Regions from separate parts of the Mycolicibacterium brumae genome, predicted to be linked through region 1. Evidence: riboswitches for the same ligand, from Rfam matches in the RefSeq annotation. Region 1 holds a riboswitch; the other holds the start of a gene.
The links. Region 1 has a riboswitch for thiamine pyrophosphate ahead of L2Z93_RS00700 (ABC transporter substrate-binding protein). Riboswitches for the same ligand answer to the same signal wherever they lie in the genome.
Positions count from the first base shown of each region.

Region 2: linked by a shared signal. The riboswitch ahead of thiC (phosphomethylpyrimidine synthase ThiC) and the one ahead of L2Z93_RS00700 (ABC transporter substrate-binding protein) in region 1 are both predicted to bind thiamine pyrophosphate.

Region 1 is NZ_CP104302.1:142,355-157,973, forward strand. Features, by position in the region: gene L2Z93_RS00690 (ABC transporter ATP-binding protein) at 1-287, opposite strand, end outside; gene L2Z93_RS00695 (ABC transporter permease) at 277-1,053, opposite strand; gene L2Z93_RS00700 (ABC transporter substrate-binding protein) at 1,056-2,120, opposite strand; TPP riboswitch at 2,113-2,208, opposite strand; gene L2Z93_RS00705 (PucR family transcriptional regulator) at 2,727-4,238, opposite strand; gene L2Z93_RS00710 (CaiB/BaiF CoA transferase family protein) at 4,235-5,338, opposite strand; gene L2Z93_RS00715 (acyl-CoA dehydrogenase family protein) at 5,338-6,531, opposite strand; gene gabT (4-aminobutyrate--2-oxoglutarate transaminase) at 6,553-7,926, opposite strand; gene L2Z93_RS00725 (hypothetical protein) at 8,028-8,456, opposite strand; gene L2Z93_RS00730 (class I SAM-dependent methyltransferase) at 8,516-9,148, opposite strand; gene L2Z93_RS00735 (SDR family NAD(P)-dependent oxidoreductase) at 9,755-10,516, opposite strand; gene L2Z93_RS00740 (phosphotransferase family protein) at 10,528-11,523, opposite strand; gene L2Z93_RS00745 (DUF1622 domain-containing protein) at 11,564-11,959, opposite strand; gene L2Z93_RS00750 (response regulator transcription factor) at 12,104-12,808, shown strand; gene L2Z93_RS00755 (sensor histidine kinase) at 12,786-14,348, shown strand; gene L2Z93_RS00760 (ArnT family glycosyltransferase) at 14,402-15,619, shown strand, end outside.
Region 2 is NZ_CP104302.1:3,540,636-3,556,254, reverse strand. Features, by position in the region: gene L2Z93_RS17410 (hypothetical protein) at 1-21, shown strand, start outside; gene L2Z93_RS17405 (M28 family metallopeptidase) at 114-1,625, shown strand; gene L2Z93_RS17400 (M28 family peptidase) at 1,686-3,164, shown strand; gene L2Z93_RS17395 (hypothetical protein) at 3,174-4,562, shown strand; gene L2Z93_RS17390 (hypothetical protein) at 4,559-5,395, shown strand; gene L2Z93_RS17385 (flavin-containing monooxygenase) at 5,420-6,901, opposite strand; gene L2Z93_RS17380 (alpha/beta hydrolase family protein) at 6,927-7,583, opposite strand; gene thiD (bifunctional hydroxymethylpyrimidine kinase/phosphomethylpyrimidine kinase) at 7,580-8,410, opposite strand; gene thiC (phosphomethylpyrimidine synthase ThiC) at 8,407-10,035, opposite strand; TPP riboswitch at 10,027-10,136, opposite strand; gene L2Z93_RS17365 (exodeoxyribonuclease III) at 10,184-10,993, opposite strand; gene L2Z93_RS17360 (peptide deformylase) at 11,031-11,624, opposite strand; gene L2Z93_RS17355 (nucleoid-associated protein NapA) at 11,753-12,058, shown strand; gene L2Z93_RS17350 (LytR C-terminal domain-containing protein) at 12,100-12,597, shown strand; gene sodC (superoxide dismutase[Cu-Zn]) at 12,609-13,319, shown strand; gene L2Z93_RS17340 (glutamate--cysteine ligase) at 13,300-14,433, shown strand; gene L2Z93_RS17335 (LON peptidase substrate-binding domain-containing protein) at 14,438-15,064, shown strand; gene L2Z93_RS17330 (cation diffusion facilitator family transporter) at 15,174-15,619, shown strand, end outside.

The DNA.
Region 1 (15,619 bases):
GTGCGCCACGGAAACAACAGGTCCTGCTGCGGCATATACGCGGCGTGATCGCAGCTGCCGGCCACCGCCCGCCCGTCGACCAGCACCCGGCCGGCGTCGGGGGAGTCCAGGCCCGCGATGATGTTGAACAGGGTGCTCTTGCCGCACCCGGACGGGCCGATCACCGACACGAATTCGCCGGGGGCGACGGAGAACGACACCGAGTCGAGCACCCGTCGGCTCTCGCCGCGGCGCACCCGGAATTCGCGGCTGATCCCGGTCAGCTCCAGCCGAGGCTCACCGGTCATCGGCGGCGGCCCTTCGCTCCTTGACGTGCCATCCAATGACGAGCCGCTCGATGAGGAAGGTGGACAGGTACAGGCCGATGCTGACGGCGGCGGTGACGGCCACCGCGGCGAGCACCAGGTCGGTCCGGAACGCGTTCTTCTGCACGCTCATGTAGATGCCCAGCCCCGACTTCGCGCCGACGTACTCGGCGAAGATCGCGCCGATCACCGCGTAGGTGATGCCGATCCGCAGCGACGTGAAGAACATCGGCAGCGCCGACGGCAGCCGGACCAGGACGAACTCGCGTCCCCGCCCGGCGCCCATGCTGCGCAGCAGCGCGGAGGCCTCCCGCGACGTGCTGGCGAATCCCTCGACCAGGCCGATCGCCACCGGGAAGAACGTGACCAGGGCGACGACCAGCACCTTCGGCAGCAGGCCGAAGCCGAACCAGATGATCATCAACGGCGCGATCGCGATGATCGGGATGGTCTGCGAGGCCACCAGCAGCGGGATCAGGCCGCGGCGGGCCAGCGGCGAGAAGTCGATCGCGATGGCGACGGCCCAGGCGAACACCAGGGACACCCCGAAACCCACCGCCGTCACCCCCAGGGTGGCTAGCGCGTGGCCGGCGATGGCGTCGTGCTGCACCCAACCGGCGGTGGCCACCCGCGACGGCGCGGGCAGCACCTGCGGGCGCACGCCGGTGACGCGCACGGCGGCCTCCCACACCGCGATCAGAACGGCGAGGAAGACCAGCGGCGCCCACAGGTTCGCCCGGGAGCGCACCGCTACAGGTATTCGTTGCTGAAGAACGTCGACCAGTCCGGCGCTTCGCGCAGCGGCGCCCCGTCCCGGTCGGTCAGCAGCCCGCTGTCGTAGAGGAACGCGCCGAGCTCGCTCCAATGCTCGAGGGTCTGCCGGCCGAACTCGCCGTTCTCGTCGAGCATGTACTTCTCGGCCAGCAGTTGCTGGCTTTCGACGAGCAGGTCCAGGTCGGTGAGCAGGCCGGAGTTCTCCTGCTGCAGGATCGCCGCGGCGGCGGCGGGGTCGTCGATGGCGTCCTGGTAGCCGCGGCGCAGCGCGCCCACGAACGCGCGGGCGGCGTCCGGGTTGTCGGAAAGCCAGGTCCTGTTGCCGACGACGACCACCGCGTAGGCGTCCGGGAAGCCGTAGTCGGTGTAGGCGAAGGTCTTCAATTCGACGCCGCGGCGCTTGGCCTCCAGGCCCTCCCAGGCCACGTACGGCACGGTGAAGTCGACATCGCCGGAGTACAGCGCCTCGTAGGCGGTGGTGCCGAGCACGACGGTCTCGAAGTCGCCCTTGCCGCCGGCGGCCTGCACCACGCCGCGCATGGTGACCGTCTCCGCGGGGTTGTCGAAACCGCCGAAGGTCAGGCCGTCGAGGTCGGCGGGGCTGGTGATGTCATCCCGGTCGGCCAGCACCGCGACCTCGGTGGCCCAGGTCTGCTCGACGGCGAGCACCGAGCGCAGGTCGGCCCCGGTCGCCATCGACATGGTGGCGGTGTCCTGGAAGCTGATGCCGAACTCGGCCTGACCGGCGTCGACCAGCACCTCGGGGTTGGTGTTGTTGTACGGCAGCACCTCGACGTCGATGCCGGCGTCGGCGAAATAGCCGCGGTTCATGGCGACGTACAGGCCGGTGTGATTGGTGTTCGGAGTCCAGTCCAGCGCGAAACGCACGGTGGTCCGCTGGCCCTCCGCGCCCTCCGGGTCGCTGCCCGCACAGCCGGTGAGCGCGCCGGTGAGGGCCATGGTGAGCGTCAGCGCGGTAGCCGCGAGCAGGGTGAGTCGGCGCACCGCGAACGGGCGACGGATGGAGGGTGAGTGATTCATCGTCAGACATTCCCTTCGCCAGTGTGAACTGGAGCAGGTTCGACGGGTTTGATCTCAGCCGCTGGTCGCGGCACCCCGTGTCATTTGTCGACCACCATAACTCACGTCCAGAGAACGGCCGGATTCGGTCGGCGGGCAGGTCCTCCGCGCTGGTCAGATCCACCGCTCGTTGGATCGGTTCGGGCTAGGTTCTGTTGCGAAAGTGGCAGGTGGGGTTTGATGCCGGCCCGTGGTGCGCGGTGGCGACGCCGGTGCGACGTCGTGTCGCGAACAGCCTGACGTCGACAGCGACTGGCCAGGTAGTGCACGGAAACTGCGGCGAGTGGCCAGTTTTGGCACGATAATCGCGGCGAGCGGCCCGGTAGTGCTCGAGGGCTCCATGGTGTCCGCTTAAGACCGGGCGGTCCTGGGGTGTTGTGCACATAGGTGGACGCTCGTGCTGTAGGTGGACGCTGGAGCAGGAAAACGTGCGCTACCTGGCCCCTCGCGAAGGAAAACGTGCCGTAGTTGGCCGCTCGCGCTCAGGCATGACCGTCAATGCACGCTCGGGGAGATCTCGAACTCACCGGCGCACATCCGGACGTCACCTAGCCCGCCTCAGCCGGGTTAGCAGTCCGCGCGCAGCGCCAGCACCTCGCGGGCCCGCAGCGCCAGCCACAGCTGCGCGCGGGTGTCGGCCGACGCCAGATCCGTGCCGAGCGTCTCGGTGATCCGGGCCAGCCGGTTGCGCATGGTGTGCCGGTGCACCCCGAGCTCCGCGGCGGCGTTCTCGACGTGCCCGTTGTGCTCCAGGTAGCCGGCCAGAGTCGCGGCCAGAGCCTCGTCGAGCGGGTCCAGCGCGGCGGCGATCAGCCGCAGTTCGGCGTCGCTGCGCGAACCCAGCAGCACCCCGAACGTGCCGAGCCGGCCGAACCGCGACAGTGTCCCCGGCCCGCCGGCCAGGGCCGCGGTGCGGGCCTGGGTCAGCGCGGCGCCGAGCCGGCCGACGGGCTGCGCCGCACTGACCCCGGCACCCACCGGCCGCTGCAACTGGGCGGTCATATCGCGGCGCAGCCGGTCCGCGCACGCGGCCTCGGCGGCCGGCAGCACGACCACCAGATCATCTCCGTCGCCGCACATCAGGAACGGGATCGCGGTGTCGGACAGCGCTTTACGCGCCTGTTCGGCGGCGGGTAGCGCGGGGCCGGCGTCGGTGAGGGCCAGCACCGTCACCTCGCCGTCGGGGTCGAAACCGAAGTAGCGCAGCACCGCCGGCTCGACCGCCTCCGGTGTGCGCAGCAGCGTGCGGGTGACCGCGTCCCGCAGCCGGGTCTCGGTGTCGAGGACCCGGTCCGGTTTCTCCAGCTCGATGCAGATCAGCGCGACGGCGTGCGCCACCAGCAGCCGATCCGTGCTGGCCGGTGACCCGGCGGTGCGCACCGTCAGCCAGCCGCGGACCGCTTCGGTCACCCGAAGCGGCTGCAGCAGGCAGTAGCCGTCGCCGTCGGCGACCACCCGGGCCGTCGGGCCGCGGGACCGGTTCGCGACGGCCGCGATCTGATCCGCGCCCAGGGCGGCCACCCGGTCCGGGTCGGCCCCGGCGGCGGCCAGGGCGCGTCCCTCCGGGTCGAGCACCACCGCGGTCGCCGACAGCAGCCGGCTCAGCGCGGCGACCACCGCGGGGACGCCGCCGCGCAGCGTCTCCCGCGCCAGGATCTCTTGCTGGGTGACCACCCGCCGCACCTCCCGCACCTGCTCGGCGTTGATCTCGTCGATCACCGCGCGGGTGATCGCGATGAACGGGGTGGGCGCGGGCACCGACAGCACCGGCAGGCCGAAAGCGTCTGCGGCGCGGATGATTCCGTCCGGCACCCGGCGGTAGGACTGGCCGGTGCTGAACGCCAGCGCGGCGACGTTCGCCCCGGACAGCCGGCGGACGTATTCGAACTGCTCGTCGTCGGAGTCGGCGACCTTCAGGCCGGTGGTCATCACCAGTTCGCCGCCGAACAGGTAGGGGGTCGGATCGGCCAACTCGATCGGGTGCGCCCAGCTGATTGCCCGGCCGGCGTTCTCCCGACCGGCGACCAGGGTCAGGCCCAGGTCGGCGTGTAGGGCGAGCCGCCGGACGGTGATGCTCACGACAGGGGTGGCGGCGCGCTGCGGTAGCTGACCGGGGTCGCCGAAAGGTCGATCGGGTTCGCCACCTGCGGGGTGGAGCTGCCGGGAACCGGGACCGTCGCCGCGATGCCGAGCTGCTCGGCGAACGCGAACGCCTCGGCCAGATCATTGATCGGGCCGGCCGGCACCCCGGCGGCGCCCAGCTCGCGGTGCCAGTGGTCGGCGCCGTGCGCGGTCAGCGCCGACTCGATCACGACGCACAACGCATCCCGATTCGCCACCCGCGCCGGGTTGCTGAGAAACCGCGGATCCTCGGCCAGTTCGGGCGCGCCGATCACCGCGGCGAACGCGGCGAACTGTTTGTCGTTGCCGACCGCCACCGCGATCGGCCGGTCGGCGGTGTCGAACGTCTGGTACGGCGCGATGCTGGGGTGCCGGTTGCCCATGATGGTCGGGATCACCCCGGCGCCCAGATAGCCCGAGGCCTGATTGACCAGGGACGACAGCAACACCGAGAACAGGTTGGTGTCCACCCGCTGTCCCTCCCCGGTGCGGTCGCGGTGGGCCAGCGCCGCCAGGATGCCTGCCAGCGCGTGCAATCCGGCCAGCACATCGACCAGCGCGACGCCGGCCTTGGTGGGCTGGCCCGGTTCCGGGCCGGTCACGCTCATCAGCCCGCCGACGGCCTGCACCAGCAGGTCGTAGCCGGGCAGCGCCGCTCCGCCGTCGCGGCCGAAACCGGTGATCGAGCAGTAGATGACGTCGGGCCGGATCGCCTTCAGGTCGTCGTAGCCCAGCCCGAGGCGCTCCATGGCGCCGGGCCGGAAGTTCTCCACCACGATGTCGGCCCGGGCGACCAGGTCCCGGGCCCGGGCCACATCCTCGGGATCGGTCAGATCCAGGGCGACCGAGCGCTTGTTCCGGTTCACCGCGTTGAAATACGTCGCCACCCCGGCGGAGTCGTACGGCGGTCCCCACGCGCGGGTGTCGTCGCCGGCGCCGGGCCGTTCGATCTTGATCACCTCGGCCCCGAAATCGCCGAGCATCATGGTGGCGTACGGACCGGCGAGCACCCGGGAGAAGTCGACGACGGTGATCCCGTCCAACGCTCCGGGTGTCATTACCGGAACGCCGCCTGGCCGGTCAGCGCCTTCCCGATGGCCAGCAGGTGCATCTCCGAGGTGCCCTCGTAGGTCAGCACCGACTCCAGGTTGTTGGCGTGCCGCAGCGGGGAGTACTCCAGCGTGATCCCGCTGCCGCCCAACAGGGTTCGGCACTCCCGGGCGATCGCCAGCGACTCGCGGACGTTGTTGAGCTTGCCCAGGCTGACCTGCTCGGGGCGCACCCCCTCGGCGTCCTTGATCCGGCCCAGGTGAATGGCCAGCAGCAGACCCTTGCCGAGCTCCAACGTCATATTGGCCAGCTTCTCCTGGGTCAGCTGGTAGGCGGTCAGTGGCTTGTCGAACACTTCCCGGGCGCCGGCATACGCGATCGCGGTCTCCAGCGAATCACGCGCCGCGCCAAGCGATCCGAACACGATTCCGAACCGGGCCTCGTTCAGGCAGGACAGCGGCGCGCCCAGACCGACCGCCTCCGGCAGCTGCGCCGACGCCGGCAGCCGCACATTGTCGAGCACCAGCTCCGAGGTGACCGACGCGCGCAGCGACAGCTTGCGGTGGATCTCGTTGGCGGTGAAGCCCGGGGTGTCGGTGGGCACCAGGAAACCGCGGATGCCGTCGTCGGTCTGCGCCCACACCGTCGCCACATCGGCGAGGTTGCCGTTGGTGATCCACATCTTGGTTCCGTTGAGGACCCAGTCGCCGCCATCTCGGCGGGCCCGGGTGCGCATCCCGGCCGGGTTGGAGCCGAAGTCCGGTTCGGTCAGCCCGAAGCAGCCGATCGCGTCGCCGGCGGCCAGCCGCGGCAGCCACTCCTGCTTCTGCTCTTCGGAGCCGTAGCGGTAGATGGAGAACATCGACAGTGAGCCCTGCACCGAGACGAAGCTGCGGAACCCGCTGTCGCCGGCCTCGAGCTCCATGCAGGCCAGCCCGTAGCTGACGGCGTTGACGCCGGCACAGCCGTAGCCGTCCAGGTGCATGCCCAGCACCCCGAGGTTGCCGAACTCCTTGGCGAGTTCGCGTGGCAGCGTGGCGGATTCGAACCAGCCCTCGACGTTCGGTTTGAGTTTTGCGTCGACGAACGCGCGCACGGTGGCGGCGATATCGCGTTCGTCGTCGTCGAGTAGCCGGTTGGTGTCGAACAACCCGAGCGGGGTGTAGGTCTTGGCGGCGGGCCGGGAGTCGGTGGCGGTCATGGGTGGGCTCCTTGGGTTGGCTTAGAGGGTTGCGAAGGCGTCGCGCAGCACGCCGAAGCCGTCGATGAGCAGGTAGTCGGAGATGGACAGCGGGGGCAGGAAACGCAGCACATTGCCGTGCGTTCCGGCGGACAGCGTCAGCACGCCGTTGTTGCGGCAGTGGTGGCCGACGGCGACGGCGGCGTCCCGGTTCGGCGCGCGCCCACCGGGCACGACGAGTTCGGCGGCGACCATCGCGCCGCGGCCGCGGATCTCGCCGATCACACCGGTGGCCGAGGCGATGTCGCGCAGTTCGCGGACCATCAGGTCGCCGATGGCGCGGGCCCGCTCCAGCAGATTGTGGGTCTCGATCTCCTCGAACACCCCCAGCGCGGCGGCGCAGGCCACCGGATTGCCGCTGTAGGTGCCGCCGATCCCGCCGGTCGGGGCGGCGTCCATCACCTCGGCGCGGCCGGTGACGGCGGCCAGCGGCAGCCCGCCGGCCAGTCCCTTGGCGCTGACGATCAGGTCGGGGACCAGCCCGTCGTGCTCGCTGGCGAACCACGTTCCGGTGCGGGCGATGCCGGACTGCACCTCGTCGGCGACCAGCAGGATGCCGCGCTCGCGGCAGAACTCGGCGACCGAGGTCAGAAATCCCGGGGCCGGCACGATGAACCCGCCTTCGCCCTGGATTGGTTCGACGACCACGCAGGCCACCTGATCGGCCCCGATCTGGGAGTCGATCAACTGGGCGAACTGCTGCATGGCCTCTGCGGCGCAGTGCTGCGGGCCCGACGGCCAGCGGTACGGGTACGCCATCGGCGCCCGGTACACCTCGGGGGCGAACGGGCCGAAGCCGTGCTTATACGGCTGGGTCTTCGACGTCATCGTCATGGCCAGCATGGTGCGGCCGTGGAAGCTGTGGTCGAAGACCACCACCGCGGGCCGGCCGGTGGCGGCGCGGGCGTACTTGACGGCGTTCTCCACCGCCTCGGCGCCGGTGTTGAACAGCGCGGTGCGCTTCTCGTGATCGCCGGGGGTGATCCGGTTCAGCGTCTCGGCGACCGCGAGATACGGCTCGTACGGGGTGGCCAGGAAGCAGGTGTGGGTGAACCGGGCGAGTTGCTCGGCGGCGCGGGCCACCACCGCGTCGGCGGCGTTTCCGACGGTGGTGACCGCGATCCCGCTGCCGAGGTCGATGAACGAATTGCCGTCCACGTCGAGCAGCACCCCGCCGCCGGCCGCGGCGGCGTAGATCGGGTTGCCGCTGACCAGGCCGGCGGGCAGCGCCGCGGCGCGCCGGGCGGCCAGCTCGACGCTGCCGGGGCCGGGCACCTCGGTGACCAGCCGGCGCTCCTGGCGCAGCGTCGGGCCGCCGATCGCGGTGTTGAGCGCCGCGGTGTTGAGCGCTGTCATGGTGGCCTTTCGGTGGGATTGTGGCCAGCCTATGGGCGGCAGGGATCCCGGCCCATATCCATTCTGGACAATCATTGGCTCATAAGTGTCCGAAACGGAAATTACGTCGCGGCCCGGTCCGTCGGCCGGGCGTGCTTAGGGGCGAACCCCCGGCTCCACACCTCGCGGATCGCCACACCCGTCATGAACAGCGCGAAAACCTGAAGCGGTGACCAGGGCTCCGGCGCCCAGTCCATCCGCCGGCCCGCGAGTAGGAACACGGCCGCGGCGACGACGGGAACCACCACATTGGCGACCCCGAATGCCCACCGGCGCGCCAATACCGACTCGGCCACGGCCGCGACCAGCGTCACCGCCAAACCGGCGAGGGCCATCACGGCGAACCACCCGTCGGCGCCCAGGCCGGGGTCGGAATCCGCGATGAGCAGGTTTTCGCTCCACGTGTTCGCGTCGGCGTCCACATAGTCGGCGTAGCGGCGCGGCATGGTCACGAACGGAATCCGCGCCATCAGCAGGGCGACGACGAACACCCACCATCCAGTGTGCCCGGCGACCCGTGCGGCGCGAAGGGGCGAAACTCGAGAGTCGCTCAACCCTTGACGCCGACGGTGATCATGTCGGCGAACGGCTGGATCCAGTCCGGGCGCTTGACCCGATGCTGGTCGGCGACGGTGAACCCGGCCCCGCTGAACAGCTCGCGCATCTCCTCCGGCGGCGGCATGTGCGCGGCGGACTCGGCGCTGTTGATCAGCTTCGCCCAGGCGCCTTGCGGCGCGAATGTCGTCACCGCCGCGACCCCGCCCGGGGCCAGCACCCGGTGGAAGTCGGCGAGCGCGGCGGGCTGGTCGAAGAAGTGGAACGCCGAGGTGGTGACCACCGCGTCCAGCGCGCCGTCCTCGAACGGCAGCGCCTCGGCCGGACCGGTCAGCCACTTCACCGCCGACGACCGGGACCGGGCCTGCTTGAGCATGCCCTCGGCCATATCGACGCCGTAGACGGCCTCGGTGTCCAGCTCGCGCTGGATCCGGTCGGCCAGGATGCCGGTGCCGCAGGCGATGTCGGCGATCCGCCGGGCGCCGTGCTCGCGCAGCACCGCGATCACCTCGTCCTGGGCCGGCTGGTACATCCAGCGCTGCAGGAACGGGATGTTGTACAGCGGAGCGGCCACACTCCAGAACCCGGTGACCGCGTCGTTGAACGCGCGGCGTTGCACTGACGTCATGACGACGACGGTACCCCCGGGTACCGGGTGCGGGGTACCGGCTGATGATCACGGGCGCCGGCTACGGAGGCCGATGACGACGGAGCGTCGGGCGTCGGTGGCCGCGAGTCCGTTGCCGCGTGCCGATGGCGTCGAGGGCCGCATCGAGTGAGAAGTCAGGCACGCTAGTGAGAACTGGTGGCGGTTCAAGAAGGCATGCATCAAACCCGGGGCGGTTCACTGAGAAACCAGGCACGCTTGTGAGAAACCACGGATGCGAGTGAGAGCTGAGGGCGGCCGCTCTGCGTCGAATGGAACGTGGTGGCGGCCACAAGACGCAAAACCGCCCTGGTGTTCCACACGACGGAGAACCGCCGCCGCGGCGTCTCACTGACCTACCTCATGTCTCAAATGCATCCCAGAGATCTCAGTCGATGGGCCACCCCGCCGTCATGTCTCAGAGACATCCCTGGATTCTCACTCGATGGTTCCCGCTCGGACAGCCACCCGCCCGCGCGCTCATCGACCCCGACGCCCTGCCGGACAGCCACCGCTCGCCAGCCCGCGCCCCGCCCGGCCTCGACTGCCCTTATGAGCCGGGCCTCGTTCCTCGCTCGTCGAACCCGGCTACGTGACGGTGATACCTCCGTCGACGGCAATGGTCTGCCCGGTGACATACCCGCCGGCCGCCGACGCCAGCCAGACCGCGGTCGCCGCCAACTCGGCCGGTTCGCCGGTGCGACCGAGCAGCACCCGCGGCAGCTGCGAATCCAGGTAGCCCGGCAGGTAGTTGTCGGTCATCTCGGACTTGAAGAAGCCCGGCGCCAGCGCGTTCACCCGAATGCCCTTGCGCGAACCCCACTGCTGGGCCAGGTCCCGGGTCAGCCCGATGATCCCGGCTTTGGACGCCGCGTAGGCGGCCTGCGGCAACCCGGCGGTGGTGATGCCCAGGATCGAGGAGATGTTGATGATCGAGCTACCGGGCTGCATCACCCGTCCGCAGGCTTGCGCCATCCAGTACGAGCCGTTGAGGTTGATGTCGATGACGGTCTCGAACTCCTGCACCGTCTCGCGGGTCGCGGGGACCGCGGTGCCGATGCCGGCGTTGTTGATCAACACGTCGACGTGGCCGAACACCTCCATCGCCGCGTCCACCATCCCCTGGCACTGCGCCGGATCGGCGACGTCGGTGAGCACGGCCAGGGCCCGACGGCCGGACGCCTCGACCAGCTCGACGGTGTCGGCGAGCTTGTCGACGCGGCGCGCGCCGAGCACCAGGTCGGCGCCGGCCTCGGCGAACGCCCGGGCGAACGCCACGCCGAGCCCGGCCGAGGCGCCTGTCACCAGGACGACCTTGTCGTCGAGGTCGAACAGGTCTTTCACGCTCATACCGGGCTCCTTCAGTTGGTGTTGATGACGTGGACGCCACGTTCGAACAGCAGCAGCGCGGCGCGGTGCAGGTAGTCGCCGACCTCGCGGGACGCCTGGCCGCCGGCGGCGCGGGCGTTGGAGCCCTCCAGGATCACCCCGGATTTGAAGCAGGCCATCGCGGTGTACCACTGCAACTCCGACAGATCCCGGCTGGTGTTGCCGGCGTATTCGGCGACGAGTTCGTCGGCGCTGGGTAGCCCGGGCGCGGCCATCAGCGGATTGCCCAGCACGGTGTCCGATCCCGGGATCGGCCAGGTCGCGAGCAGCCAGCCCAGATCTAGCAGCGGATCGCCGATGGTGCACATCTCCCAGTCCACGATCGCGACCAGTTCGGGGCCGGTGGGGGAGAACATCACGTTGCCGGCGTGATAGTCGCCGTGCATGATCCCCGGCGACCAGTGCGCGGGCACCCGTTCCCGCAGCCAGGCGGCCAACTCGTCGACGCCGGGAATGTTGTGCCCATCGTAATTGTCCAGTGCCGCATAGGATTCCAGCTCCGCGCTCCAGCGCGGCACCTGCCGCTCCAGGAAGCCGTCGGGCTTGCCGAACCCATCGAGGCCCACTGCCCGGTAGTCGACGGCGTGCAGCTTCGCCAGCGACGACGCCATCGACAACCCCATGCCGTGCTGGATCTCCTGGGACCCGGCGTGCAGCGGCGGCAGCCCCTGGCCGGCGTTGAAGCCGTCGATCGGCTCCATCAGATAGAAAACCGCGTCGCCGAGCACCGAGGTGTCGTCGCACGCGGCGATCAGCCGCGGGTGCGGCACGTCGCTGCCGGCGAGGGCGGCCAGCACCCGGGTCTCCCGGAGGATGACCTTGTTGCTGACCGGGCGCAGATGTCGCGGCCCGCGGCGGAAGACGTAGTCCCGGCCGTCGCGGCGGAAGCGGATCAGGATGTTCTGCGTGCCGCCGGTGATCTCGGTGACATCGGTGACCGAACCGTCGCCCAGGCCCTGGCGCGTCATCCAGTCGGCGACCTTGTCGAGTTCCTCCACGCCGCTCAACCTACCCGTTGGTTGGTCGCGGTGGGGCGGGGTTGGCGCCCGCGGCCGCGCCGTCCTCCTCGGCCGGTTTCTGCCACGGCCAACGACCGGAGATCTCCAGCTCCAACGACCAACTCAGGAACGTCCGGATCAGCACGATGCAGGCCAGCACGCCGACGTTCTGCATGGTCGGCTCCACCGCCACGGTGCGAATGATGTCGGCGGCGACCAGGAACTCCAGCCCGAGCAGGATCGCCCGGCCGAGTTGCCGGCGAAACATCACGTAGGCGTCCCCGGTGCGACGGACCATCCGGCCGATCGCCAATCCGGCGGCCAGCGCGGCGCCGAGGGCGATGACCCCCACGCCGGCGAGTTCGATGGCCTGCGCGGAGATTTCGGCCCACTGCTGGATCTGCATCGCCTCACGGTAATCAACTCCGTGCGCGCGGGACGGCGAAAGGCCGGCGGGCGTCTCACAGCCAGCGCATAGCATCGACACAGGGTTGTCCCATCGCGGCGCGAATACTGGAGGACCATGCCGGCCAGAACTGAACGGGTGGATATGCGCCGCGCCGACGGGACCCCGATCGGCGTGCTCGTCGTCGACGACGAGTCCGTGCTGGCCGAGATGGTCGCGATGGCGCTGCGCTACGAAGGCTGGGATGTCACCACCGCCGCCGACGGGCAGTCGGCGATCAGCGCGGCCCGCGCCGTCCGGCCCGACGCCGTGGTGCTCGACCTGATGCTGCCCGATATGGGTGGGCTGGAAGTGCTCAGCCGGCTTCGGGCCCAGCACCCCGGCCTGCCGGTGTTGCTGCTGACCGCCAAGGACGCGCTGGAGGACCGGATCGCGGGCTTGACCGCGGGCGGCGACGACTACGTCACCAAACCGTTCTCCCTGGAAGAGGTGGTGCTGCGGCTGCGCGCGCTGCTGCGCCGCGCAGGCGTCAGCGCCGAGGACAGCGGGGCGCAGATCGTCGTCGGCGACCTGGTGCTCGACGAGGACAGCCACGAGGTGACACGAGCCGGCGACCAGATCACCTTGACCTCAACCGAATTCGAGTTGCTGCGGTTCATGATGCGCAATTCGCGCCGGGTGCTGTCCAAGGCGCAGATCCTGGACCGGGTGTGGAGCTACGACTTCGGCGGGCGGTCCAACATCGTCGAGCTGTACATCTCGTATCTGCGTAAGAAGATCGACAACGGCCGCGAACCGATGATCCACACCCTGCGCGGGGCCGGATATGTGCTCAAGCCTCCCTCATGATCGACGCTGGCGGCCCGGCACGTGGTCGCTGCGCACCCGGCTGCTCGCCACCCAGGTGCTGCTGCTGGCGCTGGTCTGCGTGGTCATCGGCGTCGGCACCGAACTGGCGCTGCGCGGCTACCTGACCCACCAGCTCGACGGGCAGGTCCGCGACGTCGCGGCGCGCTCGGCGCTGCTGTCGGCGCTGCCGCCCCCGCGGCCGGACATCCGTCACCAGATGGGCCAGCAGCCCGGACCCGGGCCGGCGTTCTTGGACGCCCCCGGCCAGCCGATCGGGGTGGTCGCCGTCGCCGTCGGCTCCGAAGTCCGGGCCCCGGACGCGCCGCCGGACGCCCCGGCGCAGGAGAACGGGTCGCAGCAGGAGAACGGCTCGCAGCAGGTGGCGGCCGGGCTGCTCACCGCCGACGGGACCCGGGCGGCGATCAGCGACGGCGCGGTCGCGCAGCTGCTGGCGGTGAAACCCGGGGCCAACCCGGTCACCGTCGACCTCGACGGACTCGGCGGGTACCGGGTGATGGCCGAGAACGACCGGCTCGGCCGGCTCACCGTCAGCGGCCTGCCCACCGCCGACCTCGACGCCACCATGCTCCGGGTGCTGTGGATCTTCGTGGTGGTCTCCGGCATCGCGCTGCTGACCGCCAGCTTCCTGGGCGCGCTGATCGCCCGCCGGGCGATGGCTCCGCTGACCCGGGTGGCCGCCACCGCCCGCCAGGTCGCCGGGCTGCCGCTGGACCGCGGCGAGGTGACCCTGCCGGTCCGCGTCGCCGACCAGGACGCGGACCCGAAAACCGAAGTGGGACAGGTCGGTTCGGCCGTCAACCGAATGCTCGAACACATCTCGACCGCGCTGTCCACGCGACAGGCCAGCGAGACCAGGGTCCGGCAGTTCGTCGCCGACGCCAGCCACGAACTGCGCACACCGCTGACCGCCATCCGCGGCTACACCGAACTAGCGCGGCGCCAGCACGATGAGCTGCCCCCGGAGGTCGCGCACGCGATCGCCCGGGTGGACTCCGAGTCCGAACGCATGACGCACCTGGTGGAGGACCTGCTGTTGCTGGCCCGGCTGGATTCCGGTCGGCCGCTGGAACGCGAGCAGGTGGACCTGTCGGCGCTGGCCGTCGACGCGGTGTCCGACGCGCACATCGCCGCCCCCGATCACGTCTGGAACCTCGACCTGCCCGAGGAACCGGTGCTCGTCACCGGCGACGCGCTGCGTCTGCACCAGGTGCTGGCCAACCTGCTGGCCAACGCCGGCACGCACACCCCGCCCGGCACGACGGTGACGGTGTCGCTGGAGTCCGAGGGGGTGCTGTCGGTGGTCGACGACGGGCCTGGCATCCCCGCCGACCTGCAACCCGAAGTATTCGAGCGGTTCGCCCGCGGCGACTCGTCGCGGTCCCGCAAGGACGGCGGCACCGGGCTGGGCCTGGCGATCGTCGCCGCCGTGGTGCGCGCGCACCACGGGACCATCGCGCTGGACAGCCGCCCCGGGCGCACCGCGATCACCGTGCGCCTGCCGTTCACAGCGGACGCATAGCCGGGGTCCATCGACCACCCACATTGGCGGGCCACGCTGAATCGGTGACCGCCATCCCCGAGGTGCTGCCACCGGACGCGCCGTGCGCTCCGGCGCCGCGCCGTCCGCGCTGGGAGCGCCCGGCGCTGATCGTGCTGCTGGCCGGCACGGCGGCGCTGTACCTGTGGAATCTCGGCGCCTCTGGGTGGGCGAACGGCTATTACGCGGCGGCCGTGCAGGCCGGCACGCAGAACCTGACCGCCTGGCTGTTCGGATCCACCGACGCGGCCAACGGCATCACGGTGGACAAGACGCCCGCCGCGCTGTGGGTGATGACCGCCTCGGCGCGGCTGTTCGGCTTCAACTCGTGGAGCATGCTGGTCCCGCAGGCGCTGATGGGCGTGGCCGCGGTCGCGCTGCTGTGGGCGGCGGTGCGACGGATCAGCGGACCGGCGCCCGCGCTGCTTGCCGGCGCGGCGCTGGCGCTTACCCCCGCCGCGGCGCTGATGTTCCGGTTCAACAACCCCGACGCGCTGCTGGTGCTCACCATGGTCGGCGCCGCCTACGCCACCCTGCGCGCGCTCGACCCGGCCGCCCGCGCCTGGTGGTTCCCGCTGGCCGGCGCGCTGATCGGGGTCGGGTTCCTCGCCAAGATGGCCCAGGGACTGTTGCTGGTCCCGGTGCTGGCCGCGGTGTTCTGGTGCTGCGCCGACCTGCCTTGGCGGACGCGGTTGCGCCGCGCCGCGGCAGCCGGGGCCGCGGCGACGCTCTCCGCCGGCTGGTACCTGCTGCTGGTCACTTGCTGGCCGGTCGAGGACCGTCCGTACATCGGTGGCTCCCAGCACAATTCGATCCTGGAGCTGACGTTCGGCTACAACGGCGTCGGCCGGATCACCGGCGCGGAGACCGGCGGGCTGGGCAACCCCAATCACGACGCCGGATGGGCCCGGCTGCTCACCGGCGAGATGGGCGACCAGATCGGCTGGCTGCTGCCGTCCGCGCTGATCGGGCTGGTCGCCGGGTTGTGGCTGACCCGGCGGGCGCCCCGCACCGACCGGACCCGCGCCGCACTGCTGCTGTGGGGCGGCTGGCTGGCCGTGGTGGGGCTGACGTTCAGCTTCGCCCAGGGCATCGTGCACCCGTACTACACGGTGGCGCTGGCCCCGGCGATCGGCGGCGGTCTGGCCACCGGCGTCGCGGTGTTGTGGCCCCGCCGCGGCGAACTGCCCGTCGCGGCCGCACTGGCCGCGATCGTCCTGGCCGCCGCGGGGATGAGCGTGCGATTGCTCGCC
Region 2 (15,619 bases), 590 kb from region 1:
ATCAGCCGTCGAGACGCGTGATCGCCCGCTCGCGGTGGCGCGGCGGCAAACGTGAGTGATCTCTCCGGACTGCCGCGCGGAGCACTCCCCGACAGCGGATAACGTGGACGCACATGGGGAGAAATTCCGGCGCCGCGATCCCGGCGATTGTGATGGCCGTGTTGCTCGCGTTCACCGTCGTTGGTTGCGGGCGTGACAAACCCGCCGACGGGTCGGAATCGGAGCGCGCCGCCGCGGCCGAGGAGTTCGCCCAGCAGCTGCACGGCGACGTGACCCTCGACGCCATGATGAGCCACCTCTGGTACCTGCAGGACATTGCTGACCGCAAGGGCGGCAACCGGGCGATCGGCAGCCCCGGCTACGACGCGAGCGTCGACTACGTCGCCACCCAGCTGCGTGAGGCGGGCTTCGAGGTCCGCACCCCGGAGTTCGAGGTCCGGCTGCCCAAGAGCGAACCGGGCACGGTCCGCGCCGGCGACGCGTCGTTCGTCGCGCACGCGCTGAACTTCTCCACCGGGACCACCCCGGACGGCGTCACCGGCGATCTGCTGGTGCTGCCCATCGAGGACGACAGCCCCGGCTGCGCCGACGACGATTACGCCGGCCTGGACGCGACCGGCGCGGTGGTGCTGGTCAACCGCGGCAAATGCCCGTTCGCCGACAAGCTGGCGGTGGCCACCAAGGCCGGCGCGGCCGCCGTCGTCGTCGCCGACACCACCGACGAGAAGCAGATGGGCGGCACCATCGGGGAGAACAGCGAAGTGAAGACCCCGATCGTCTCGGTCACCAAGGCCGACGGCGCCGCGCTGCGGGAGCACCCCGGCCCGGTCACCCTCACCGTCGAGGCCAGCGTGCAGGAAATCGCGGTCCGCAATGTCATCGCCCAGACCGAGACCGGCTCCAGCTCCGATGTGGTGATGGTCGGGGCGCACCTGGACTCGGTGCCCGAGGGCCCCGGCATCAACGACAACGGCTCCGGGGTGGCCGCGGTGCTGGAGACCGCGAAGAAACTCGGCCCGAAACCGGAGATCGCCAACGCGGTCCGGTTCGCGTTCTGGGGCGCCGAAGAGGTCGGCCTGGTCGGCAGCCAGAAGTACATCGAGACCCTCGACGAAGCCGAACTGCGCGATATCGCGCTGTACCTGAACTTCGACATGGTGGGTTCGCCGAACCCCGGCTACTTCACCATCGACGGTGACCAGTCCACCACGATCCCGCGGAACCAGCCGGTGCCGCGGGTGCCGGAAGGCTCGGCCGGCATCGAACGGTTGCTGTCGGGATACCTGCGCGGCCAGGGCAAGGAATCCCGGGACACCTCGTTCGACGGCCGATCGGACTACGACGCGTTCACCTTCGCCGGAATCCCGTCGGGCGGACTGTTCTCCGGCGCCGAGGGGGAGATGACCCGCGAGGAAGCCGAGCTGTGGGAGGGGCAGGCCGGCCAGCCCTACGACCCGAACTACCACAAGGACTCCGACACCCTGGAGCACATCAACAAGACCGCGATGGACATCCAGGGCCGCGGGGTGGCGTACGCCGTGGGTTACTACGCGCAGGACCTCGGCGGGCGCAACGGCGTTCCGGCGCGCGAGGACCGCACCCGGCACGTCGTCCCGCCCAGCTGAGCGGAACTGGGCACAACCCGTTACCCAACCGAGGCATGAGCCGAATACCCTGATCCGGTGATCGGATCCCGGCTGCTTGCGGCACTCTCGGCGACGGCCCTGCTGGCCGCCTGCACCACCTCGCAGCAGCCGACCGACGCCGAACCCGAAGCGCCGACCCCGCTGGCCGGTGAGCTCGCCACCAAGGTCACCACCGACGCCATGTGGGTGCACCTGGAGGCGCTGTCGCGGATCGCCAAGGCCAACCGCGGCAACCGCGCCGATGGCACGCCGGGCGGTGAGGCCAGCGTCGAATACGTGGTCAACACCCTGCGAGACAAGGGATTCGAGGTCTCCACGCCCGAGTTCAGCCGGGTTGAGACGGTGGACGTCGGGGATCCGAGCCTGACCGTGTCCGGCATGGTCTATCAGGTGGATCAGGCGTCCCTGCTGCTGCCGACTCCCAAGGGCGGGTTGACCGGGACGGTGGTCCAACCGGTCAAACCGGCCGGGTGCGCGGCCGCGGACTACCGCAAGGTCCCCAAGGGCGCGATCGCCGTCGTCGACGACACCGGATGCTCGGTCGGGGAGAAGGCCGCCGCGGCTTCGGAAGCCCGGGCGACGGCGGTCCTTGTGGTCAGCGATGGCGGCAGCAACGGCAGCCCGAAAGGACTGTTCGGCCGCAACTACTACGAAGGCCTGCCCATCCCGGTGGCGGTGATCGGCAGCTCCGCGGGCGCGGCGGCCCGCAAGTCCCAGAAACCGGTGAAACTGGTGCTCGACGGCAAGTCGGTCAAGCACACCTCACAGAACGTGTTGGCCCAGACCAAAACCGGGTCGACGGAGAACGTGGTGCTGGTCGGCGCCCACCTCGACAGCGTCACGGCCGGGCCCGGAATGAACGACAACGGCTCCGGGGTGGCCGCGGTGCTGGAGACCGCGCTGGCCCTGGGCCCGGAGCCCGCGGTGAACAACGCGGTGCGCTTCGCGTTCTGGGGCGCCGAAGAGCGCCAGGCCGCGGGCTCCATCGACTACGTGTACGGCCTGGACCGCGACGCGCTGAACGACATCGCCCTGTACCTGAACTTCGACATGGTGGGCTCGCCGAACGCCGGCTACTTCACCTACGACGGCGACCTGTCCGGACCGGCCGACGCCAACCCGGACCCCGACACCGTTCCGTACGGGTCCGCGGGCATCGAGCGGACGCTGGCCGGGTACCTGAACCTGGCCGGCAAGCGGCCCGCGGATTCGGGTTTGAACCAGCGCTCGGACCACCGGGTCTTCCTGAACTTCGGGGTCCCGGTCGGCGGAATCACCACCGGCGCAGACGAACTCAAGACCAAGACCCAGGCGCGGCTGTGGGGCGGGAAAGCCGGCCAGGCCTTCGACCCGAACTACCACAAGAAGACCGACACCCTGGAGCAGGTCAACCGGGACGCGATGGCCATCACCGGCCCGGCCGTCGCATTCGCCGTCGCGACCTACGCGTACTCGATCGAGGGCGTCAACGGGGTGCCCGCGCGGGACAAGCGACACCGCACCCCGTTGGCCAGGTGAGGCGCGCCAATGTCTGATGACCCGACGGATCCGTTCCGGGCGCAACCGGAACCGCGCACTCAGCGGATGGCCCGGCCGGCCCAACCGACCGAGCGATTCGAGCACCTGACGGAGCGCTTCGCCCCGCCGACGGCAGAGTTGGCCCCGCCGACGGAGCAGTTCGCTGCCCCGACGGAGAAGCTGGCCCGGCCGACGGACCCGCACGCCGAATACCGACGGCAGGCAGACCTGTTCTTCGCCGGGCAATCGGCGCCCCGGATCGCCCCCGCGGCGCCGCCGCAGCCCCCGGCCGGCCCGCTGATCTTCGACCTGCGGCCCTGGCACGCGCTGTGGGGAGTGTCCGTCCTGTGCCTGCTGGCCGCGTTGTTCTCCGACTCGATGTTCGGCTGGATGCTGCTGGCGGTGGCCTTCGGCGTCGGCGGCTGGTGGGCGATGCGGAAACGGGTCGGCTGGCCGCCGGACGTCCGCGAGACGCTGACGCGTCGACGCCTGGCGCCGCCCACGCCCGCCGGCGCGCAGCCACCCGCCGCGCCACCGATCCCGTTCCGGCCCATGACCGTTTCGGAGCTGTTCACCGGCAGTCTGCGGATCATGGCCCGCAACTGGCCCACCCTGGTCGGCATCCCGGTGGCCCTGCTGTTCGGCGTCGTACTGGTCGTCTACGCCTTCGCGATGGCCATCGGGCACTTCGTGTTCGACACGGCGTCGTCGCTGGCCGGTGGGTCGCTGCTCAGCGGTGACCTGATGTCGAACATGATGATCCTCTACGTCGTGTTTCTCGTGGTGATCGCCGCGATCGGGCTGCCCGCCGACGCGCTGCTGATCGCGCTGTCGGTCAGCGCCACCGAGGACGCGGTGCGCGGCCGCGGCATCCGGTTCGGCGCGGTGCTGCGCCGGGCTCGGCGCCGGATCTTCGCCGTCTGTCGACTGACCCTGGTGTTCTACGCGGTGATCTTCCTGACCGACATCGTGATGATGTTCGCGGTCGGCGCCGCGGTGATGGCCGGGGCGCCGGAGATGCTGAACTATCTGGCGCTGGTGGCGGCGCTCGGCGTCTTCGCGTTCGGGGTGCTGTTCAGCCTGTCGCCGATCGTGCTGGTGGTCGAAGGCCGCGGGGTGTTCGACTCGTTGCGCCGGTCGGCGACGATGTCGAAACCGGCGTGGGGTCGGATCCTGGGGATCCACCTGCTGTGGGTGGTGTGCGTCTTCCCGCTGGTGTTCGGCGGGTTCTTCGTCGGCTTCAATGTGCTGTACTTCGCGCTGGCGCTGGGAGTGATGATCGCCTGGGTTCGGGTGCTGCAGGTGCTCGTCTACACCGATCTGCGGATGCGGCAGGAGCACTACGAGCAGCAACTCATCGCCGAGTGGACGCAGAACACCGGGCGGATGCCGTTGTGACGCGATTCAACGTCCCGCCGGGCTGGCCGCCACCGGCGCCGGGGTGGTTCCCCGACCGGGCCTGGGCGCCGGATCCGGCTTGGCCGCCGGCTCCGCCCGGATGGCAGTTCTTCGTCGACGAACCCGCCGCAGCCGTGAGACAACCGTCGGTGGTCGGCGGCTGGCTGGCGCGGTTCGCCGCGCTGCCCAAGCCGCTGTCGATCGGCGTCGTCGCGGTGCTGGTGGTCAGTCTGCTGACCCTCGGCTTCAACCGGGCGATGCAGCCCGAGGTGATCGTGCTCAAACCCGTCGACCAGCGCGGAAACATTGTGTACGACGAGATCGACTGGGACCTGCGCACCCCGAGCATCGAAGTCGACTGCTCCGGCGGCTGGCCGTCGCCATTCGACGTCAGCGGCCACGCGCGTTCCTGCGGCTCGAACGCCGACGCCACCTTCGCCTGCTTCCGCGACGAGGACGCGGCCCTGATCGCGTGCGTGCAGGATCCGTTCGCCGAGGAGTTGGCTTACATATCGGCCACCGGCCTGGATGAGCCGCGCCAGCCGCTGAAGGAGGATCCGCGCCCGCTCGGCCTGGAGCTCAGCGACGGCGCGCAGTGCCAGGCGCGCACCGGCGGCGCCTGGGGCTCACCCACCCAGCACCCGGATTGGATCGGCTACTACGGCTGCCGCTATCCCGATGACGAGGACGCCTTCGCCGCCGTCTGGGGGCCCGGTGACCGGGACAACGGCATCGACAAGGGCATCGGGGGCTGGAAGGTGTCGGTCGGCTCCGGCGAGGGGAAACTTAAAACCGAGCGGGTCACCAAGGTCATCTACGTGGGAACCACCTGACGCGCCCAGGGAACGCCTCAGGCTTCAGCTGTAGTTGTAAGCGCTGAGCGGGAACGTCTTCGCTTCGCGGAACGCGTTCGCCGTCGACGTCGGGCGCAGCAGCGTCGCCTCACCGGCGTGGTTGAAGTAGTAGGACCGCGCGCTCGCGCAGTCACCCGCGTAGAACACCGTGTCATCCAGGTGCGACGTCATCCGGGCCAGGAAGTCGGCGTTGGCCTCTTCGGAGACCTCCACGGTCTGCTTGCCGCGGCGTTGCGCCTCGCCGAGCACCCGCTGCAGGTGGATCATCTCGCATTCGATGGTGGTGAAGTAGGACAGGCCGCTGTAGGAGTATGGTCCGGCCAGGTTGAACAAGTTCGGGAACTCCGGGACCGAGATGCCCTGATAGGCCTGGAACCTGTTGTCCCGCCACCACTTCCCGAGGTTCCGGCTGCCGCGTCCGATGACCTCGATGGCCGGGAAATTCGCGTCCCACAGGTCGAATCCGGTGGCCAACACCAGGGTGTCGATGTCGACCTGCTGGCCGTCGAGGGTGCGGATGCCGTCGGCGGTGATCTGCTCGATCCCGCCGGCTTGCAGGGACACGTTCGGCTTGTTGAAGGCGCGGTAGTACTCGTTGGAGAAAGTGGGGCGTTTGCAGCCGAAGTCGTAGTCCGGCTTCAGCGCGTCGCGCACCTTCGGGTCGCGGACACTGAGTCGGCGGAACAGGTGCGCCGCGCCGGCCGCGATCCGGTTGACCGGGTTCAGCTGCCGGAAGTGCAGCACGCCGACCACCATGATCACCTCGTAGACCAGATCGGTGACCGTGCGGGCGCCCTTCTGCGCCAACGGGATCCGATTGAACACGCTGCGAACCGGCGCGGGGATGGCGAAGTCCACCTTCGGCGTCACGTAGATCGGGGTGCGCTGGAACACCGTCAGCTCGTCGGCGGTCTTGGCCAGTTCCGGAATCAACTGCACCGCCGTCGCCCCGGTGCCGATGATCGCGATCTTGCGGCCGGACAGGTCCAGGTCCGGATCCCACGCCGTGGTGTGCACGATCTGGCCCGCGAAATCGGTGATGCCGGGGATGTCCGGGGTGTGCGGTTGGGACAGGTATCCGGTGGCGGCGATCAGAATCCGCGGGTTCAGGGTCTGCCCGTCGTCGAGGGTGAGCCGCCAGCGCTGCTGCTCCTCGTCCCACTGCGCGCTTTCGGCGCTGACCCCGAAGCGCATGAGCCTGCGCACGTCGTACTTGTCGGCGACGTGCTCGGCGTAGCGCTTGAGCTCCGCGCCGGGCGCGAACAATCGCGACCAATTGGGATTGGGTTCGAAGGAGTAGCTATAGGTGGTGCTCGGGATGTCGACGGCCAGGCCGGGGTACCGGTTGACATGCCAGGTGCCCCCGAGGTCGTCTTCGCGTTCGACGATGACGATGTCGTCGATGCCGATCCTGCGCAGCGCGATGGCCGCGCCGATGCCGCCGAATCCAGCGCCGATGATGACGGCTTCCGGGAAGTTCTCCATAGGTCGACGGTACCGCAGGTACCGCCTATTCGACAGGTGTCAGCAGTCGCAGCGCGGCGTCCACGGCGAGGGCCGGAACGTCGGGCAGCGTGCCCGGCGCCGGGCCGGAGCGAGGCCGGCGGGGAATGAGGTCATGCCCGGCGTTGGCGATCTCCACGATCTCGGTCTCCGCCCTGATCAGCGTCGCCGCGGTGGCGAGTTCCTCGATGCTGCCGAAGGGATCCCGCGCGCCCTGGGTGAACACCGTCGGCGCGGTGATGTCCGGCAGATGCTCGGTGCGCAGTCGCTCCGGCTTGCCCGGCGGGTGCAGCGGATAGGAGAACAGCGTCAGCACGGCGACCTCGAGGCCGCCGGCGACCGCCATCGACGTCATCCGGCCGCCATAGGAATGGCCGCCCGCGATCACCGGCCCGAGGGCCAGGCCGCGCGCCCACCCGACCGCCTCGGCGACGCCGGCCTGGTCGGCCGCGGCCGACCCCGACGGCGGTCCCTTCGGCCGTCGGCGTCGGTAGGGCAGGTTGTACCGGACCGCCAGCCACCCGCGCGCCGCCCATTCGTCGCAGACCCGGACCAGCGTCGGGGTGTCCCGGTTGCCGCCTGCGCCGTGCGTGAGCACGACGACCCCCGCCGGGCTGCCGTCGGGTGAGTGCGCGACGCCGTCGATGGCGTCCGGGCCGGTCATGATCGCAGGCGGAACAGCGCGTTGACCGGGCCGTGCCCGTGGCCCAGCGGGTACGCGGCGCGCAGACATTCGGTGACCCAATCCTTGGCGAACGCGACCGCCTCGGGCACCGAGTAGCCGTGCGCCAGCGCGCAGGTGGTGGCCGCCGCCAGGGTGTCGCCGGCCCCGTGATCGTGGCCGGTGTCGATCCGCTGGGTGTTGAACTCGAAGAACCCGGTCCCGTCGTAGAGCAGGTCCGGGCTGCCCGCCGACGAGCGCAGATGCCCACCTTTGACCAGCACCCACTGCGGGCCCAGGTCGTGCAGGGCCCGGGCGGCGTCGCGCTGGCTGGCGTCGTCGACGACGTCGATGCCCACCAGCAACCGCACCTCGTCGAGGTTCGGCGTGATCACGGTGGCCAACGGGAACAGCACGTTGCGCAGCGAATCCAGGGCGCTGTGGTGCAGCAGCGGGTCGCCGTGCATGGAGGCGCACACCGGGTCCACCACCAGCGGGACCGTCAGCTTCTCAGACGTCCAGGTGTGGGCCACGGTCTCGATGATCTCCGCCGACGCCAGCATTCCGGTCTTGGCCGCCGAAATGCCGATATCGGAGGTCACCGCCGCGATCTGGCCCGCGATGATGTCGGTCGGGATCTCATGGAATGCCCTGACCCCCACCGAGTTCTGCACGGTGACCGCGACGACGGCCACGCAGCCGTGCAGTCCGAGCATGGCGAAGGTGCGCAGATCGGCCTGGATGCCGGCGCCGCCGCCGGAATCGGAGCCGGCGATGGTCATCACCCGGACGGGGGGCTCTCCGGGCGGGGATAGCGGAAGCAGGTTCACACCCGCGATCCTCGCAGAGTGGGCTCGATCGGGAGGTAGACCTGATTGCCGTGTTGGGCGAACTCTGCCGATTTCGCGTCCATCCCGGCCTGCGCGACGGCGGCGCTGCCGTCGCCGTAGGCGTCCCGGATGTCCTGGGTGATCCGCATCGAGCAGAACTTTGGGCCGCACATCGAGCAGAAGTGCGCGGATTTGGCGGGCTCGGCCGGCAGCGTCTCGTCGTGGTAGGCACGCGCGGTGTCGGGATCCAGGGACAGCGCGAACTGGTCGTGCCAACGGAATTCGAAGCGCGCCCGGCTCAGCGCGTCATCGCGCAGCTGCGCCCGCGGGTGGCCCTTGGCGAGGTCGGCGGCGTGCGCGGCGATCTTGTAGGCGATCACCCCGTCTTTGACGTCCTTGCGGTCCGGCAGCCCCAGGTGCTCCTTGGGCGTGACGTAGCAGAGCATCGCGGTGCCGGCCTGGGCGATGATCGCGGCGCCGATCGCCGAGGTGATGTGGTCATAGGCCGGCGCGATGTCGGTGGCCAGCGGGCCCAGGGTGTAGAACGGGGCCTCCTCGCAGAGCTCCTCCTCCAGTCGCACGTTCTCCACGATCTTGTGCATCGGCACGTGACCGGGGCCTTCGATCATCACCTGTGCGCCATGGGATTTCGCGATCTTGGTGAGCTCACCCAGGGTGCGGAGTTCGGCGAACTGAGCGGCGTCGTTAGCGTCGGCGACGCAGCCCGGGCGCAGGCCGTCGCCGAGGGAGAAGGTGACATCGTAGCGGGCGAGAATCTCGCAGAGCTCGTCAAAATTGGTGTACAGGAACGATTCCCGGTGGTGGGCCAGGCACCAGGCGGCCATGATCGAGCCGCCCCTGCTGACGATGCCGGTCACCCGGTTGGCCGTCAGCGGGACGTAGCGCAGCAGCACGCCGGCGTGCACGGTCATGTAGTCCACGCCCTGCTCACACTGCTCAATCACGGTGTCGCGGTACAGCTCCCAGGTCAGTTTGGTGGGATCGCCGTTGGTCTTCTCCAGCGCCTGATAGATCGGCACGGTCCCGACCGGGACCGGAGAATTGCGCAGGATCCATTCGCGGGTTTCGTGAATGTTCTTGCCGGTGGACAGATCCATGATGGTGTCCGCGCCCCAGCGGGTCGCCCACACCATCTTGTCGACCTCCTCGCCGATCGACGAGGTCACCGCGGAGTTGCCGATATTGGCGTTCACCTTCACCCCGAACGCCTTGCCGATGATCATCGGTTCGCTCTCGGGGTGGTTGTGGTTGGCCGGGATGACGGCGCGGCCGCGGGCCACCTCGGCGCGGACCAACTCCGGGTCGACACCTTCCCGGACGGCGATGAACGCCATCTCGGCGGTGATCTCCCCGGCGCGGGCCCGCTGCAGCTGGGTGCCGCGATCGGCCACGATGCCCGGTCGAGGCGGCAGCCCGCGTTCCAGGTCGATGGCGGCGTGACTGTCGGTGTACGGACCCGAAGTGTCGTAAAGGTCCAGGTGTTCGCCGTTGGTCAGGTTCACCCGGCGGAACGGGACCCGGGCGCCGTCGGGCAGGGTTTGGTACGCCTTTTCGCTGCCCTCGATGGGCCCGGTGGTGATTGACGGGTCAACAGAAACACTCATCGCAATCCTCCCTACGCCGGCATTACCCGGACAGGTTCATACGGTCGACGGCCCCAGCCGTCCTCTCAGCGCTTTCGGATAGCGCTCCCGTGGTACCCCGCCAATGTAACCCAAGTCACCGCCGGGCGGTGCGGGTGGGCGGCGGCAGTCAGCTCAGTTCGACCAGAACCGGGGCGTGATCGCTCGGAGCGGTGGCGCCCTTCTTGGGCCGACGCTCGTCCTTCACGATCTCGGCGGCCGACACCCGCGACGCCAGTCCCGGCGAGCCGAGGATGAAGTCGATCCGCATGCCGCGGCGCTTCTGGAACGCCAACTGGGTGTAGTCCCAGTAGGTGTACACCCCCGGACCCGGGGTGTAGGGCCGCACCACGTCGGTGAACCCGGCGTCGGCCATCGCGGTGAACGCGGCCCGCTCCGGCGCGGACACGTGCGTCTTACCGTCGAAGGCGGCCATATCCCAGACGTCGTCATCCTCCGGGGCGATGTTCCAGTCACCCACCAGCGCGATCGGCGCCGACGGATCCGCGGCCAGCCAGCCGGAGGCGGTGTCCCGCAGCGCGGCAAGCCATTCCAGCTTGTAGGCCAGGTGCGGGTCGGTCAGCGAACGACCGTTGGGCACGTACAGGCTCCACACCCGCACCCCGCCGCAGGTCGCGCCGATCGCGCGGGCCTCCACCGTCGGGTCGATCCCGTCCTTGCCGAATTCGGGCTGACCGTCGAAGCCGATCTGCACATCGTCGAGCCCGATCCGGGAGGCGATCGCCACCCCGTTCCACTGGCTGAGCCCGACGTGCGCGATCTCGTAGCCGAGCGCCTCGAACGCCAGCGCGGGGAACTGCGCGTCGGTGCACTTGGTCTCCTGCATGGCCAGCACGTCGACGTCGCCGCGGGCCAGCCAGTCGGTCACTCGTTCCACCCGGGTGCGGATGGAGTTGACGTTCCAGGTCGCCAGGCGCATGCGTGGTCCTCTCGGTGCCAAATGAAGCCGAACGAAATCAGTGGCCGAACGGGTCGGCGACCTCGCCGGGCATCCAGGCCAGCCCGGGCACGCCCCAGCCGTTGCGTTTGACGGTCTTCTTCGACGCGCGGGCGTGCCGGCCGATCAAGGTGTCGATGTAGAGGAAGCCGTCCAGGTGCCCGGTTTCGTGCTGCAGCATCCGGGCGAACAGACCGTTGCCCTCCAGTTCGATGGGGGAGCCGTCGGCGTCCAGGCCGGTGACCTTCGCCCAGGTCGCCCGGCCGGTCGGGAAGGACTCGCCGGGCACTGACAGGCAGCCCTCGTCGTCGTTGTCGGGGTCAGGCATGGTCTCGGGGATCTCCGAGGTTTCCAGCACCGGGTTGATGACGACGCCGCGGCGACGTTTGGTCTGCCCGCGGTCATCGGCGCAGTCGTAGACGAACAGCCGCAGCGGCACGCCGATCTGGTTGGCGGCCAGGCCGACTCCGTTGGCCGCGTCCATCGTTTCGTACATGTCCTCGATCAGCGCCGGGAGGTCAGCCGGGAGGCTGCCGTCGGCGCCGACGGGCACGGGCTGGGTGGGGTTGTGCAACACGGGGTCGCCGACGATGACGATTGGTCTGACTGCCATGATCTCCCAAGCTTAAATCGCGACCGACGCGCGCCGACATGTGGCCGGTCGGCGCCGCGGGGCGTGATTGAATAACGGCCGAACTACAAGTTTGTCATTCGGTGGGCAGCGGAGGAGGACCAGCCGGGATGAGGGACAACGCCGCAGCTCCGGTCGAGCTTGATTCGAGCGAACCCGCCGACGGCCTGACGCGACGCGAACACGACATCCTGGCTTTCGAGCGGCAATGGTGGAAGTACGCCGGCGCGAAGGAAGAGGCCATCAAGGAGCTGTTCTCCATGTCGGCCACCCGCTACTACCAGGTGCTCAACGCGCTGGTCGACCGACCGGAGGCGCTGGCCGCCGATCCGATGCTGGTCAAGCGGCTGCGACGGGTCCGGGCGACCCGCCAGAAAGCCAAGGCCGCGCGTCGGCTCGGCTTCGAACTGAGCTGACGATTCCCAGTTTCGCCTAACCCACCGATATGGTGGACGCGATGAACGAGCGCGTACCAGATTCCTCGGGGCTCCCGCTGCGGGCCATGGTGATGGTGTTGATCTTCCTTGGCGGGGTTTTCCTGCTGGTGGCCTTCCAGGCGATGTCCTCCAGCGGGCCGTCGACCAGCACGTCGGCGACCACGTCACAGAGCACGTCGGCGAACGCGGAGACCACCACCTCGGAGGCCCCCGCGCCGAAGCCTGAGGTCCGGGTCTACAACATCTCGGAGGTCGAAGGCGCCGCCGCCCGCGTCGCCGAGCAGCTGACCGGCGCCGAATGGGTGGTCAGCGAAACCGGCAACCTGGGCGAGCTCGTCGGCCCCGAAGGACCGCCGGAATTGCCCGGTGTGGTCGAGAACACGGTCTACTACGGTGAGGCCGAGGGCGAGAAGGAAGCCGCCGAGGAGATCGGCACTCTGCTGCAGGCCCCGGTGCACCCGCGCTCGCCCGAAATTTCCTGGCAGCCACCCGGCGTGATCGTCGTCGTCACCGGCTAGGCTCTAGAGCCATGGTCAAGCCCGCGTTCCCAGAGCCCTGGGGTAAGTCAGCCGTCGCAGTCCTGTTCGCCGCACCTGTCGCGCTGCTGAGCGCGTGTGCGCCTCCCGGAGAGGTGCCCGCCGACGCGCCGGGCACCACCCCGTCGGTGTGGACCGGCTCGCCCGCGCCGGGCAGCGGCGCCGAAAGCCACGGCGAAGAGTCCAGCGGCTCCGAGGCGCTGGTCGTGCCGCTGCGCAACGTCGGCGGCGCCGAGGTGGCCACCGCGACCTTCGATTTCGAGTCCGGCTTCGTCAAGGTGACCGTCGAGACCACCGGGACCGCGGCGCTGACCCCCGGCTTCCACGGCCTGCACATCCACGCGGTCGGCAAGTGCGAGCCGAGCTCCACCGCCCCGGCCGGTGGCGCCCCGGGCGCGTTCCTGTCCGCCGGCGGCCATTTCCAGGCCCCCGGGCATTCCGGACACCCGATGAGCGGCGACCTGAGCTCCCTGCAGGTCCGCGAAGACGGTTCCGCGCTGCTGGTCACCACCACCGACGCGTTCACCGAGGACGATCTGAAGGCCGGCTCCGGAACCGCCATCATGATCCACGAGGGCGCCGACAACTTCGCGAACATCCCGGACCGCTACTCCGCCGACGGCGTCGCGGGCCCGGATGCGAACACCATGGCCACCGGTGACGCCGGATCCCGGGTGGCCTGCGGTGTCATCAGCGCCGGCTAACGTCGAACGCATCCCCTTCGAGGGGTCCCCGCGGCCCACGCTGGGCGTGGAGTGGGAGTTCGCCCTCGTCGACGCCCAGACGCGCGACCTGTCCAATCAGGCCGCCTCGGTGATCGCCGAGATCGGCGAGAACCCGCATGTGCACAAGGAGTTGCTGCGCAACACCATCGAGGTCGTCACCGGGGTCTGTGACACCGTGCCGGCCGCGATGGCGGACCTGCGCTCCACCCTCCAGGTGGTGCGGAACGTGGTGCGCAACAATGGCATGGAGCTGTTCTGCGCGGGCACCCACCCGTTCGCGCAGTGGGAGGCCCAGGAACTGACCGAGGGCCCGCGGTACGCCGAGCTGATCAACCGCACCCAGTGGTGGGGCCGGCAGATGCTGATCTGGGGCGTGCACGTGCACGTCGGGGTGTCCTCGGCGCACAAGGTGATGCCGATCATCTCCTCCCTGCTCAACCAGTACCCCCACCTGCTGGCGCTGTCCGCGTCGTCGCCGTGGTGGGAGCACGAGGACACCGGCTATGCGAGCAACCGCGCGATGATGTTCCAGCAGTTGCCGACCGCGGGCCTGCCGTTCCAGTTCCAGACCTGGAGCGAGTTCGAGGGCTTCGTCGGCGACCAGAAGAAGACCGGCATCATCGACCACATCAACGAGATCCGTTGGGACATCAGGCCGTCGCCGCACCTGGGCACCATCGAGGTCCGGATCTTCGACGGGGTGTCCAATCTGCGCGAGCTCTCCGCGCTGGTGGCGCTGACGCACTGCCTGATCGTCGACCTCGACCGGCGCCTGGACGCCGGCGAGGAACTCCCGACGATGCCGCCGTGGCATGTGCAGGAGAACAAGTGGCGCGCGGCCCGCTACGGCCTGGACGCCGTCATCATCCTGGACGCCGACAGCAATGAGCGCCTGGTCACCGAGGACCTCGACGACCTGCTGACCCGGCTGGAGCCGATCGCGCGCTCGCTGGACTGCGCCGACGAGTTGCGCTCCGTCGCGGATATCCCGCGCACCGGAGGCTCCTACCAGCGGCAGCGACGGGTCTCCGAGGAACACGAGGGCGACCTTCGGGCCGTCGTCGACGCGCTGATCGGCGAGCTGGACCTGTAGCGCCATGCCGCCGACGCCGATGTTTCCGCTGCAGTCGGCGTTGCTGCCGGGCGAGACACTGCCGCTGCGGATCTTCGAGCCGCGGTACTCGGAGTTGGTCTCGCACTGCCTGGCCGGTGATGGCCGCTTCGGGGTGGTGCTGATCGCCGCGGGCGCCGAGGTCGGCGGCGGTGACCGGCGCAACGACGTCGGGGTGCTGGCCCGGATCACCTCGCACGTCGCGCACGGCGATGGCCGCTATTCGCTGAATTGCGCGCTGACCCAGCGCATTCGGGTGCTGCGCTGGCTGCCGGACAATCCCTATCCGGTGGCGGACACCCAAGCCTGGCCGGATCCGCCCGCGTCGGTGTCGGCCGCTGACCTCGCGCGCCTCGAAGACGACATCTGGGCCCTGCTGCAGACCATCGCCGGGGTACGGGGATTCCGGCTGCGCCGCCGCGCCGAGGTGCTCGGGACCGGCGCCGGCGACGACGGGCAGCGGCTCTTCGATCTGGCCGCCCGGGTGCCGATCGGCCCGGCCGACCGCTATGCGGTGCTCGCCGCGCCGGGACCGGTCGAGCGACTGGCGGTGCTGCGCGAGGCCGTCGAGACGGTGTCCGACCTGGTGAGATTCCAGCTTTCGGAGGAGTAGGCCGAGCCTACCGAGCCTGCGATGGCCGGATCCGGCCAGCGATTCCGCACCCGACCGGTGAGGACAACCTGAGTCGGCGCCACCTCCCGCGGTGCGCGACGATGAAGCGATGGAATCCCCGGGCCGCGATCTGAGCCGCTGGGCGCTGATCAGCATCGCTGCCGCAGTCGTGACGATCGCTCTGAAGACCGCCGCCTGGCAGCTCACCGGATCCGTCGGCCTGCTGTCGGACGCCGCGGAGTCGGTGGTGAACCTGGTCGCCGCCGTCATCGCCTTCATCGCGCTGAAGATCGCCGCCCGCCCGCCGGATGCCCGCCGCAACTTCGGCTACTTCAAGAGCGAGTACTTCGCGGCCACCATCGAAGGCCTGATGATCGCCGTCGTTGCGACGGTCATCATCGTCAGCGCCGTCGACCGACTGGCCCACCCGCGCGAACTCGAGCAGGTGGGCGTCGGCCTGCTGATCTCCGTGCTGGCCAGCGCCGTCAACGGGGGCGTCGCGGTGCTGCTCATCCGGACCGGGCGCCGGCACCGGTCGATGGCGCTGGAGGCCGA